3 regions of the Streptomyces sp. NPDC102278 genome follow, and region 1 is predicted to be linked to each of the others. Evidence: predicted binding sites of a transcription regulator. Region 1 holds the regulator's gene; each other region holds the start of a gene.
The links. Region 1 encodes HrcA, which represses chaperone genes, less so after heat shock. Its sites were predicted from a motif close to TTNGCACTCNGNNNNNCNGAGTGCNAA; they were not measured.
Positions count from the first base shown of each region.

Region 1 (3,959 bases):
AGGACTGGCGGGCGACGCTGGCGGCCGCGCTGGGGGCCGGGCCGGACCACATCAGCGCGTACGCGCTGATCGTGGAGGAGGGCACGCAGCTGGCCCGACGGATCCGCCGCGGCGAGGTCCCGATGACGGACGACGACGTGCACGCCGACCGGTACCTGATCGCCGACTCGGTGATGGCCGAGGCCGGCTACTCCTGGTACGAGGTGTCGAACTGGGCCACCTCCGACGCCGGGCGCTGCCTGCACAACGAGCTGTACTGGCGCGGCGCCGACTGGTGGGGCGCCGGCCCCGGGGCCCACTCGCACGTGGGCGGGGTGCGCTGGTGGAACGTGAAGCACCCCGGCGCCTACGCCGCGGCGCTGGCCGAGGGCCGGTCCCCGGGCGCGGGGCGGGAGCTCCTGTCGGACGAGGACCGCCGGGTCGAGCGGATCCTGCTGGAACTGCGGCTCGTGGACGGCGTCCCGCTGTCGCTGCTGGCCCCCGCGGGCCTGGCGGCGTCCCGACGCGCCCTGGCGGACGGACTGCTGGCCCCCGGCCCGTACGAGGCCGGCAGCGCCGTGCTGACCCTGCGGGGGCGGCTGCTGGCCGACGCGGTGGTCCGGGACCTGGTGGACTGACGCGTCAGGCCGTGACGTGGTCGATCAGGTGCTCCACCGCTCCCAGCAGGGTCGGCTCCAGATCGCGGTACGAGGTCACCTTGGACAGGATGTGCTGCCAGGCGGCGCCCGTGTTCGGCGGCCAGCCCAGCGCCCGGCAGACGCCCGTCTTCCAGTCCTCCCCGCGCGGGACCACCGGCCAGGCCGCGATCCCCAGGGCGGACGGTTTCACCGCCTGCCAGACGTCCACGTAGGGGTGGCCGACGATCAGGACGTGCGGGGAGGTCACCTCGGCCGCGATCCGGGACTCCTTGGACCCCGGCACCAGGTGGTCCACCAGGACGCCCAACCGGGCGTCCGCGGCCGGCGCGAAGTCCGCCACGATCGTCGGCAGGTCGTCGATGCCCTCCAGGTACTCCACGACCACGCCCTCGATGCGCAGGTCGTCGCCCCAGACCCGCTCCACCAGCTCGGCGTCGTGGCGGCCCTCCACGTAGATCCGGCCCGCCCGGGCCACCCTGGCCCGGGCCCCCGGTACGGCGAGGGAGCCCGAGGCCGTACGGGCCGGGGCGGCCGGGGCACGGGACGGGCGGGTCAGGGTGACCACCGCCCCGTCCAGCAGGAAGCCGCGCGGCTCCAGCGGGAACACCCGCCGCTTGCCGAAGCGGTCCTCCAGGGTCACCGTGCCGGCCTCGCAGGACACCACCGCGCCGCAGAAGTCCGTACCGGCCACCTCGACCACCAGGTCGGGGTCCGCCGGCACCTCGGGCACGGCCTTGGCGCGCTTCCACGGCGGAGTCAGGTCGGGGGAGTACTCACGCATCCGGCGACCGTACGAGAGAGCCCGGGCTCACGCCCCCGACACGCCGAACCTCGTTGCCAGTGTGTCGCGTTGCGCACGGACGAAGGCCGCGTCCACCACCGCTCCGTGACCCGGCACGTACAGCGCGTCGTCACCGCCCAGCGAGAGCAGCCGGTCCAGGGCGGCCGGCCATTGCCCGGGCACCGCGTCCGAGCCGGCCTGGGGTTCACCCGACTCCTCGACCAGGTCCCCGCAGAAGACGACCTCCCGTTCGCCCGGCACGAAGACCGCCAGGTCGTGCTGGGAGTGCGCGGGACCGAGGTTCGCGAGCAGCACCTGTACGGCGCCCAGGTCCAGCGTCCGCTCGCCCGACACCGGGTGTCCCGGCGCCACGACCAGGTCGGCGGCCTCCGCCGCCTCCGCCGCGTCCAGCCCCTGCGCGGTCGCGCTCTGCCGCAGTTCCTCGCGGCCCGTGGGCGTCGACAGCACCTTGTCCAGGCCGACCGCGCCGTGGAACTCGGCGCCCGCGAACACGGAGCCGCCCAGAACGTGGTCGAAATGTCCGTGCGTGAATGCGATATGGGTCACGTGCCGGCCGGTCAGCCGCTCCGCCTCGGCCCGCACCCGCGCACCCTCCCGCACGCACGAACCGGGGTCGACGAGAAGAACCGAATCGTCGCCCACCACCAGCCCCACGGTGCAGTCCCACACCGGCAATCGACGCCTTCCGACCCGTCCGGTCAGCCGTTCCCAGCCCGCCTCTTCCCATTGCACGTCCATGCCGCGACGCTACCCTGGCGGGCCGCCCTTGCCTCCCGCGTACCACCCGGCCGTACACTGACCGGGGGATCTCTGGCACTCGAAAGCGCAGAGTGCCAACAAGGCCCGCAAGGGACCGACCGACGACCGAAGACGACCGACCGCATCTGGAGGTGTGCGCGATGCTCAGCGAACGCAGACTCGAGGTGCTGCGCGCCATCGTCCAGGACTACGTCGGGACGGAGGAGCCGGTCGGCTCCAAGGCGCTCACCGAGCGGCACCGCCTCGGCGTCTCGCCCGCCACCGTGCGCAACGACATGGCGCTGCTGGAGGACGAGGGCTACATCGCCCAACCCCACACCAGCGCCGGTCGGATCCCCACCGACAAGGGCTACCGGCTCTTCGTGGACAGGCTGGCGGGGGTCAAACCACTGTCCACCCCGGAGCGGCGGGCCATCCAGAACTTCCTCGACGGCGCCGTCGACCTCGACGACGTCGTGGGGCGCACGGTACGGCTGCTCGCCCAGCTCACCCGGCAGGTCGCCGTGGTGCAGTACCCGTCGCTGACCCGCTCCACCGTCCGGCACGTCGAGCTGCTGTCGCTGGCGCCCGCGCGCCTGATGCTCGTGCTGATCACGGACACCGGGCGGGTCGAGCAGCGGCTGGTCGACTGCCAGACGCCCTTCGGGGACACCTCGCTCGCAGATCTGCGGGCGCGGCTCAACAGCCGGGTCGTCGGCCGTCGGTTCACCGACGTGCCGCCCCTGGTACAGGACCTTCCGGAGTCCTTCGAGAGCGAGGACCGGGCGACGGTCAAGGCCGTCCTCGACACCCTTCTCGAAACGCTCGTGGAGGAGGCGGAGGAGCGGCTGATGATCGGCGGCACCGCCAACCTCACACGGTTCGGACATGACTTTCCCCTGACGATCAGGCCCGTCCTCGAAGCACTGGAGGAGCAGGTCGTGCTCCTCAAGCTGCTGGGCGAGGCCAACGAGTCGGGGATGGCCGTGAAGATCGGGCATGAGAATGCCTACGAGGGACTGAACTCCACGTCCGTCGTCTCGGTCGGCTACGGTTCGGGCGGCGAAGCAGTCGCCAAACTCGGCGTGGTCGGACCGACCCGCATGGACTACCCCGGAACGATGGGAGCGGTACGCGCAGTGGCACGTTACGTCGGACAGATCCTGGCGGAGTCGTAAGTGGCCACGGACTACTACGCCGTTCTCGGCGTGCGCCGCGACGCATCGCAGGACGAGATCAAGAAGGCCTTCCGTCGCCTCGCGCGCGAACTCCACCCGGACGTGAATCCGGACCCGAAGACGCAAGAGCGCTTCAAGGAGATCAACGCGGCCTACGAGGTGCTCTCGGACCCGCAGAAGAAGCAGGTCCACGACCTCGGCGGCGACCCGCTGTCCTCCTCGGGCGGCGGCGGCGGAGCGGGTGGCTTCGGAGCGGGTGGCTTCGGCAACTTCTCCGACATCATGGACGCCTTCTTCGGCCAGTCCCAGCAGCGCGGACCGCGCTCGCGGACCCGCCGGGGCCAGGACGCCATGATCCGCCTCGACCTCGAACTGGACGAGGCGGCCTTCGGGACGACCAAGGACATCCAGGTCGACACGGCCGTCGTCTGCACGACCTGCTCCGGTGAGGGCGCCGCCCCCGGCACCTCGGCGCAGACGTGTGACATGTGTCGCGGTCGCGGTGAGGTCTCGCAGGTCACCCGGTCCTTCCTGGGCCAGGTCATGACCTCGCGGCCCTGCCCGCAGTGTCAGGGCTTCGGCACCGTGGTCCCCACCCCGTGC
Region 1 covers NZ_JBIWLV010000003.1:350,923-354,881, forward strand. The annotation lists gene hemW (radical SAM family heme chaperone HemW) at 1-617, shown strand, start outside; gene ACIRO3_RS10630 (DUF3097 domain-containing protein) at 622-1,419, opposite strand; gene ACIRO3_RS10635 (MBL fold metallo-hydrolase) at 1,447-2,178, opposite strand; gene hrcA (heat-inducible transcriptional repressor HrcA) at 2,340-3,356, shown strand; gene dnaJ (molecular chaperone DnaJ) at 3,357-3,959, shown strand, end outside.

Region 2 (3,959 bases), on a different contig from region 1:
ACGGTGGCACCGGTGAGGGTGGCCATGTCCTGGAGCATCGCCTTGCGACGGTCACCGAAGCCGGGGGCCTTGACGGCGACCGCGTTGAAGGTGCCGCGGATCTTGTTGACGACGAGGGTGGAGAGCGCCTCGCCCTCGACGTCCTCGGCGATGATCAGCAGCGGCTTCGAGGCGCCGGCCTGGATGACCTTCTCCAGCAGCGGCAGGAGGTCCTGGATGGAGGAGATCTTGCCCTGGTTGATCAGGATGTACGGGTCGTCGAGGACGGCCTCCATACGCTCCTGGTCGGAGACCATGTACGGCGAGAGGTAGCCCTTGTCGAAGGCCATGCCCTCGGTGAACTCCAGCTCCAGGCCGAAGGTGTTGGACTCCTCGACGGTGATGACACCGTCCTTGCCGACCTTGTCCATCGCCTCGGCGATGAGCTCGCCGACCTGGGTGTCCTGCGCGGAGAGCGCGGCCACGGCGGCGATGTCGGACTTGTCCTCGATCGGACGCGCGGTCGCGAGGAGCTCCTCGGACACGGCCTTGACGGCGGCGTCGATGCCCTTCTTCAGGGCGGCCGGGGAGGCGCCGGCGGCGACGTTGCGCAGGCCCTCGCGGACCAGCGCCTGGGCCAGCACGGTGGCGGTGGTGGTGCCGTCACCCGCGATGTCGTTGGTCTTGGTCGCCACCTCCTTCACGAGCTGCGCGCCCAGGTTCTCGTACGGGTCGTCCAGCTCGACCTCACGGGCGATGGTGACACCGTCGTTGGTGATGGTGGGAGCGCCGAACTTCTTGTCGATGACGACGTTGCGGCCCTTGGGGCCGATCGTCACCTTGACCGTGTCGGCAAGCTTGTTGACGCCGCGCTCAAGGGCACGACGGGCGTCCTCGTCGAACTTCAGAATCTTCGGCATGGAAGCGGTTCAGCCCTCTCGATAAATCGGGTTCAACGAACTGCGCCCCTCGCCGCCCGGCAATCAGCGGGGTGACCAGGGGCGCAGCTCAAAGCAAAACTGGTGAAGCGGAAGAGGATCGCTCCTCTTGCCCGCTCCGACTACTTCTCGACGATCGCGAGGACGTCGCGAGCCGAGAGGACGAGGTACTCCTCGCCGCTGTACTTGACTTCGGTGCCGCCGTACTTGCTGTACAGCACGATGTCGCCGACGCTGACGTCCAGCGGGAGACGCTGGCCGTCCTCGAAGCGACCCGGACCGACCGCGAGGACGACGCCCTCCTGGGGCTTCTCCTTCGCGGTGTCCGGGATGACCAGGCCGGAAGCCGTGGTCTGCTCGGCGTCGAGCGGCTGGACCACAATGCGGTCCTCGAGCGGCTTGATGGCAACCTTGGAGCTGGTGGTCGTCACGATCCGACCTCCCCCTTCGGAGATCCGGGGTTAACTGTCTGAGGTGGCGACCAGGTCGATCCGTCGTCGCGGGTGCCGGACCTGCCTGTCGCTGCGTTGGCACTCACCAGGGGTGAGTGCCAGGTGCGACACTATTCCGGTGATTAGCACTCGGTCAAGCGGAGTGCCAATTTGGCTTCCGGCGAGGCGCGCGCCGGGGCGGCGTTCCGAGCCGGGCCGACCCTGCGAACGCGGCTCCGGGCCCCCGCGCCGACTCCCGCGAAAGTCGCCCGACCCGCCTCTCGGACAGGCGTTCGGCGGCCGTTGAGGTGCCGACCCCGGGCCCGACATCGGGTCCGGCGACCGATACGTGACGCTTGAGCCCGTGCGCATCCTGGTGGTCGAAGACGAAGCGGGACTGGCCGAGTCCCTGCGGCTCGGCCTGTCCGCCGACGGTCACTGGGCCGAGGTCGCCCACGACGGCCACCGCGGCCTGGACCTCGCTCTCACCGGCGGCCCGTACGACGCCGTGCTCCTCGACCTGATGCTCCCCGGCCTCGGCGGCCACGACATCTGCACCCGCATGCGCGCCCACGGCGACCGCACGCCCGTGCTGATGCCGACCGCCAAGGACGGCGAGCACGACGAGGCCGACGGGCTCGACGCGGGCGCCGACGACCACCTCACCAAGCCGTTCTCGTTCGTCGTGCCGGCACCCCGCGGGTCGACGTCCTGCGGGCCGGCGACCTCGTCCTGGATCCGTCCGGTCGCCGCTGCAGGCGCGGCGAGCGGGAGATCGAACTCACCGCGCGCGAGCTCGGCGTGCTCGGCTGCCTGAGGGAACGGCCCGGCCGGGCGGTCGCCAAGCAGGACATCCTCGACGAGGTCTGGGACGTCCCGCACGCCATCGACCCGAACATCGTCGAGGTGTACGTGTCCTCGCTGCGCCGGAAGATCGACGCGCCGTTCGGGCGGCGCTCCATCCTCACCGTGCACGGAACCGGCTACCGGATGGCGCCCGACGGTGGTCAGGACCCTGCGGGCCCGGGCGGCCGCGGCCGCCGCCCTCGCCATGACCGCGATGCTCGGCGCCGGCGGCCTGTGGCTGTACACGCTGCTGCGGGCCAACCTGCTCGACAACACCACCGGCCGCACCGAGCTCGCCGCGCGGAAGGGCGCCGCGCAACTCGACACCCGGACCCCGCCGCCCGGCGGCCGACTGGCCGCGCCCGACGGCGGGCGAAGGCCCGGCGCGAGGAGCAGCGGGCGGGCGAGGGGGCCAAGGACCGGCGGCGGCTGGAGCGGGAGGGCCGGGAGGCGGGACGCAAGGCCGAGATCGAGACGGTACGGGCCTTCCTGGGCGTGCCGGTCGATCACTTCGCGGAGCTGAACCTGGCCGGTTTCCACCACCTGGCCGCGGCCTTGGGCGGGGTGCCGGTCTGTCTGAACAAGGCGGTGCGGGACAGGTACTCGGGTGCGGACTTCCCCGCCGGCCCGCAGACGCTGAACTGGCAGCAGTCCCTGGCCTTCGTCCGGCAGCGGCACGGGTTGCCGGGCGGCGACCTGGACCGGACGAAACGGCAGCAGGCGTTCCTGGCGGGTGCGACGAAGAAGCCGAACGAGGCGGGCACCTTCACGGACCCGGTGAAGTTGATCAAGCTGGTCGACACGGCGAAGCAGGACGTGGTGACCGACGCCGGCTGGGACCTGCTGTCGTTCGTGCGGCAGGCCAAGAACCTGTCCGGTGGGAAAGTGCACTTCACGACACTCCCCGTCGAGGGCTTCGCAAGGAACCATGACGGGGACATCAACGTCGTAGATGATATGAAGATAAAGCGCCTCATTGCCGAGCAGATCGGGCCCAAGGCCCCTGCGCGTCCGAGCGCGCCGGGCGCCGCTCCCTCCGGACCGGGCGCGTCGTCCCCACCGTCCTCACCGCCGCCCGCACCGCCGTCTCCCGCCCCCTCGCGGCCGGAGGAGATCGACGGTGGCGGCGTCCCGTGCGTGGACTGAGGCCCCTGACGGCGGCGGGGGCGCGCCGCCGCACCGAAGCCCTGCTCCTGGTCCTGGTCGTCGGCATCGCCGTTTTCGGCCACTGCGCCGCGAGCCTGGCGATGAACGACGAGCTGCCGCGCAACCTCACCGGCTTCGCCGTCAGCCTGACGCTGCTGTCGCTGGTGGGGCACCTGGGCATCCGCCGGTTCGCGGCGTACGCGGATCCGTTGATCTTCCCGCTCGCCATGCTGCTGACCGGGCTGGGGCTGGTCCTGCTCCACCGGCTCGACCAGGGGTACATCGAGCGGTACAACTCGGACGCGAACGCTCCCGGCCAGCTGCTGTGGACGGTGGTCGGGGTCGCCGCCTGCGTCCTCGTGGTGGCGCTGCTGCGCGACCACCGGCTGTTGCAGCGGTTCATCTACATCACGATGGCCGTGGCGCTGGTGCTGCTGATCGCCCCGGTGTTCTCGCCGGCCGACACCTACGGCGCGAAGCGCTGGATCGTCGTCGGCGGCTTCTCGCTCCAACCGGGCGAGTTCGTCAAGATCATGATCGCGATCTTCTTCGCGGGCTACCTGGTGATCCACCGGGACTCGCTGGCCCTGACGGGCCGGCGGTTCCTGGGTGTCCGGCT
Region 2 covers NZ_JBIWLV010000001.1:910,407-914,365, forward strand. The annotation lists gene groL (chaperonin GroEL) at 1-899, opposite strand, end outside; gene groES (co-chaperone GroES) at 1,040-1,348, opposite strand; partial or broken gene ACIRO3_RS04160 (response regulator transcription factor) at 1,713-2,350, shown strand; gene ACIRO3_RS04165 (LCP family protein) at 2,339-3,340, shown strand; gene ACIRO3_RS04170 (FtsW/RodA/SpoVE family cell cycle protein) at 3,328-3,959, shown strand, end outside.
Region 2: the regulator HrcA is predicted to act here: its motif matches at 1,492-1,518, upstream of groES (co-chaperone GroES).

Region 3 (3,959 bases), on a different contig from region 1:
GCCAAGTCGCTGGCCATCGGCAACCCGGCGGACGGGCCGTACGTGCTGGACATCGCGCGCCGCACCGGCGGCTACGTCGAGGACGTCAACGACGAGCAGGTCGTCGAGGCCATCAAGATCCTCGCGCAGACCGAGGGCATCTTCGCCGAGACCGCGGGCGGCGTGACCGTCGGCGTGACGAAGAAGCTCATCGACAACGGGCAGCTCGACCCCGCGCTGACCACGGTCATCCTGAACACGGGTGACGGTCTCAAGACCCTGGAGGCGGTGGCCGCGGACAGCGGCCAGACCGCCACCATCCGCCCGAGCCTGGACGCGTTCCGCGCCGCCGGCCTGGCCTGACCCTCCCCTCGTACTCCGGAAAGGCAGTAGCGCCATGAGCGTCAACGTCCGCATCCCCACCATCCTGCGCACCTACACCGGCGGCCAGGCCGAGGTGTCCGCCGAGGGCGCGACCCTCTCCGAGGTCATCGAGTCCCTGGAGAAGAGCCACCCGGGCATCGCCGCCCGCGTCCTGGACGACCAGGGCAGGCTGCGCCGCTTCGTGAACGTCTACGTCAACGACGACGACGTGCGCTTCGAGGGTGGGTTGCAGACGGCGACGCCCGACGGCGCCGGCATCTCGATCATCCCCGCGGTCGCCGGCGGCTGCTGAGCCCGCTCCGGCCGTTCACTGACGGGCATCCGTCGACGGGTGTCCGCCGATGGGTGTGCGCCGATGGGTGTCCATCGGCGGCCGTCCGTTGAAATGAGCAAACTGAATTGCCCCTTCCGCCGATAAGCGGAGGGGGCAATTCTGGTTGATTGGGCGCGGTAGAGTTGGGGAAGTCCCCTCCGCCGAACTTGCCCGCCGCATATGAGCGGGCCGCCGGATGGTTGACATTGAGTCAACATGCAAGCGCGATATGGGTCTTTGGCACCGGATGTCAGGCCCGAGTTGCCCGGCCATATGCCAAATTTTCACTCTATTTCAATGTTTCCTCGTGTCCGGAATTCTCGTCGGAATGACCTGTTGCACACAGCACTGGTGCGGATACATTCAGCCGCGGTCGAGGCGTTCCGGCGCAAGTTCTGACCCGGGTCCGCGAAGTGCGGTCCTGCGCAAGGGCCAGTAATAGGGGAGTTAGGCATGGCTCAGGGCACCGTCAAGTGGTTCAACGCGGAGAAGGGCTACGGCTTCATCGCGGTCGACGGTGGTGCGGATGTGTTCGTCCACTACAGCGCCATCCAGATGGACGGGTACCGCACCCTTGAAGAGGGTCAGCGGGTCGAGTTCGAGATCTCGCAGGGCCAGAAGGGTCCGCAGGCGGACATGGTCAAGCTCGCACTCGGCTAGTCCCGGCGCGATCGACCACCGACGTACAGACAACGAGGGGCCCACATCCCGGACAAGGGATGCGGGCCCCTCGTGCGTACCCCCGTCCGACCGGCGCGTTCGCGGGGTGTTGCCCCAAGCCGCTTGCACTCGCGGGGGTCGAGTGCTAATCATTGGCGTTAGCACTCTCCAGGTGAGAGTGCTACTCAACGAGGACCGGGCCTGCGAGGTCCGCAGGGTCCGGCGGGAAGGAACCGCCGGGCTCGCCGACCGTCCGTCGCGGGCGCGGGCGCGGTCCGGAGCAATCCACCCCTGTCCGGGAGGACCACTTCAGATGGCCAAGATCATTGCGTTCAACGAGGAGGCCCGGCGCGGTCTCGAGCGTGGGATGAACCAGCTCGCCGACGCCGTCAAGGTCACCCTTGGCCCCAAGGGTCGCAACGTCGTCCTTGAGAAGAAGTGGGGCGCCCCCACGATCACCAACGATGGTGTCTCCATCGCCAAGGAGATCGAGCTCGAGGACCCGTACGAGAAGATCGGCGCCGAGCTGGTCAAGGAAGTCGCCAAGAAGACGGACGACGTCGCCGGCGACGGTACGACCACCGCCACCGTGCTCGCCCAGGCTCTCGTACGCGAGGGTCTGCGCAACGTGGCCGCCGGCGCCAACCCGATGGCCCTCAAGCGTGGCATCGAGAAGGCCGTCGAGGCCGTCTCCGCCGCCCTGCTCTCGCAGGCCAAGGACGTCGAGACCAAGGAGCAGATCGCTTCCACGGCCTCCATCTCCGCCGCCGACACCCAGATCGGCGAGCTCATCGCCGAGGCGATGGACAAGGTCGGCAAGGAAGGCGTCATCACCGTCGAGGAGTCGCAGACCTTCGGTCTGGAGCTCGAGCTCACCGAGGGCATGCGCTTCGACAAGGGCTACATCTCGGCGTACTTCGCCACCGACATGGAGCGCATGGAGTCGTCCCTCGACGACCCGTACATCCTGATCGTCAACTCCAAGATCGGCTCGGTCAAGGACCTGCTGCCGCTCCTGGAGAAGGTCATGCAGTCCGGCAAGCCGCTGCTGATCATCGCCGAGGACGTTGAGGGCGAGGCCCTGTCGACCCTGGTCGTCAACAAGATCCGCGGCACCTTCAAGTCCGTCGCCGTCAAGGCCCCGGGCTTCGGTGACCGTCGCAAGGCCATGCTCGGTGACATCGCCATCCTCACGGGCGGCACCGTCATCTCCGAGGAGGTCGGTCTCAAGCTGGAGAACGCCGGTCTCGACCTGCTCGGCCGCGCCCGCAAGGTCGTCATCACCAAGGACGAGACCACCATCGTCGACGGTGCCGGTGACAGCGACCAGGTCCAGGGTCGCGTCAACCAGATCCGCGCCGAGATCGAGAACTCCGACTCGGACTACGACCGCGAGAAGCTCCAGGAGCGCCTCGCGAAGCTGGCCGGCGGCGTGGCCGTCATCAAGGCCGGCGCCGCGACCGAGGTGGAGCTCAAGGAGCGCAAGCACCGCATCGAGGACGCCGTTCGCAACGCGAAGGCGGCCGTCGAAGAGGGCATCGTCGCCGGTGGTGGCGTGGCCCTCCTCCAGGCCTCCGCGGTCTTCGAGAAGCTGGAGCTCACGGGTGACGAGGCGACCGGCGCCAACGCCGTCCGCCTGGCCCTGGAGGCCCCGCTGAAGCAGATCGCCGTCAACGGTGGTCTCGAAGGTGGCGTCGTCGTCGAGAAGGTGCGCAACCTGCCCATCGGTCACGGCCTGAACGCCGCGACCGGCGAGTACGTCGACATGATCGCCGAGGGCATCATCGACCCGGCGAAGGTCACGCGCTCCGCGCTGCAGAACGCCGCGTCGATCGCCGCGCTGTTCCTGACGACCGAGGCCGTCATCGCCGACAAGCCCGAGAAGGCCGGTGCCCCCGCGGGCGGCGGCATGCCGGGCGGTGACATGGACTTCTGATCGGCCCCGGCTGATCGGCTGTTCCGTTCGCGTTCCGAAGGCGGCGCCCCCACCGGGGGTGCCGCCTTCGGGCGTTCCCGGGCGCCCGGGGCCCGGCGACGCGGATCAGTCGAGCGGGTCGAGCCGCTTGAGGAGGTACACGTCCTCGTGGCCTGGGGTTTGCGCGCGGGTCCGGGGGGCGCACGCGGGGGCGCCGGAGGTGCCCCGGGTGGTTGACTGGACGGATGAGCGGACGGACGACTGAGGTGTTCATCAAGATCTGTGGGCTGCGGACCGCGCGGGACGTCGACACCGCCGCCCTGGCCGGGGCCGACGCCGTCGGGTTCGTCTTCGCACCCGGCAGTCCCCGTACCGTCGACGCCGCCACCGCGCGCGAGCTCGCCGCCCGGGTGCCGGCCGGGGTCCTCACGGTCGGGGTGTTCCGCGGTCAGTCGGTGGAGGAGGTCGGGCGGCTGACGCGGGAGAGCGGGGTGCGCTCCGTACAACTGCACGGCGACGAGGGGCCCGAGTACTACGCGGAACTGCGCGCGGAGGGCCGGACGCTGATCCGTGCCACGGCCGCCGCCGTCGCCGCGGCCGGGGAGTACGGCGAGGACCTGCTGCTGATCGACGCCCCGGACCCGGGGTCGGGCAAGCCGTGGAACTGGGCCTCGGCGGAGTTCACCGCGCCCCAGGGCCGCTGGCTGC
Region 3 covers NZ_JBIWLV010000019.1:19,897-23,855, forward strand. The annotation lists gene thrC (threonine synthase) at 1-342, shown strand, start outside; gene ACIRO3_RS31410 (MoaD/ThiS family protein) at 377-655, shown strand; gene ACIRO3_RS31415 (cold-shock protein) at 1,130-1,336, shown strand; gene groL (chaperonin GroEL) at 1,650-3,272, shown strand; gene ACIRO3_RS31425 (phosphoribosylanthranilate isomerase) at 3,497-3,959, shown strand, end outside.
Region 3: the regulator HrcA is predicted to act here: its motif matches at 1,459-1,485, upstream of groL (chaperonin GroEL).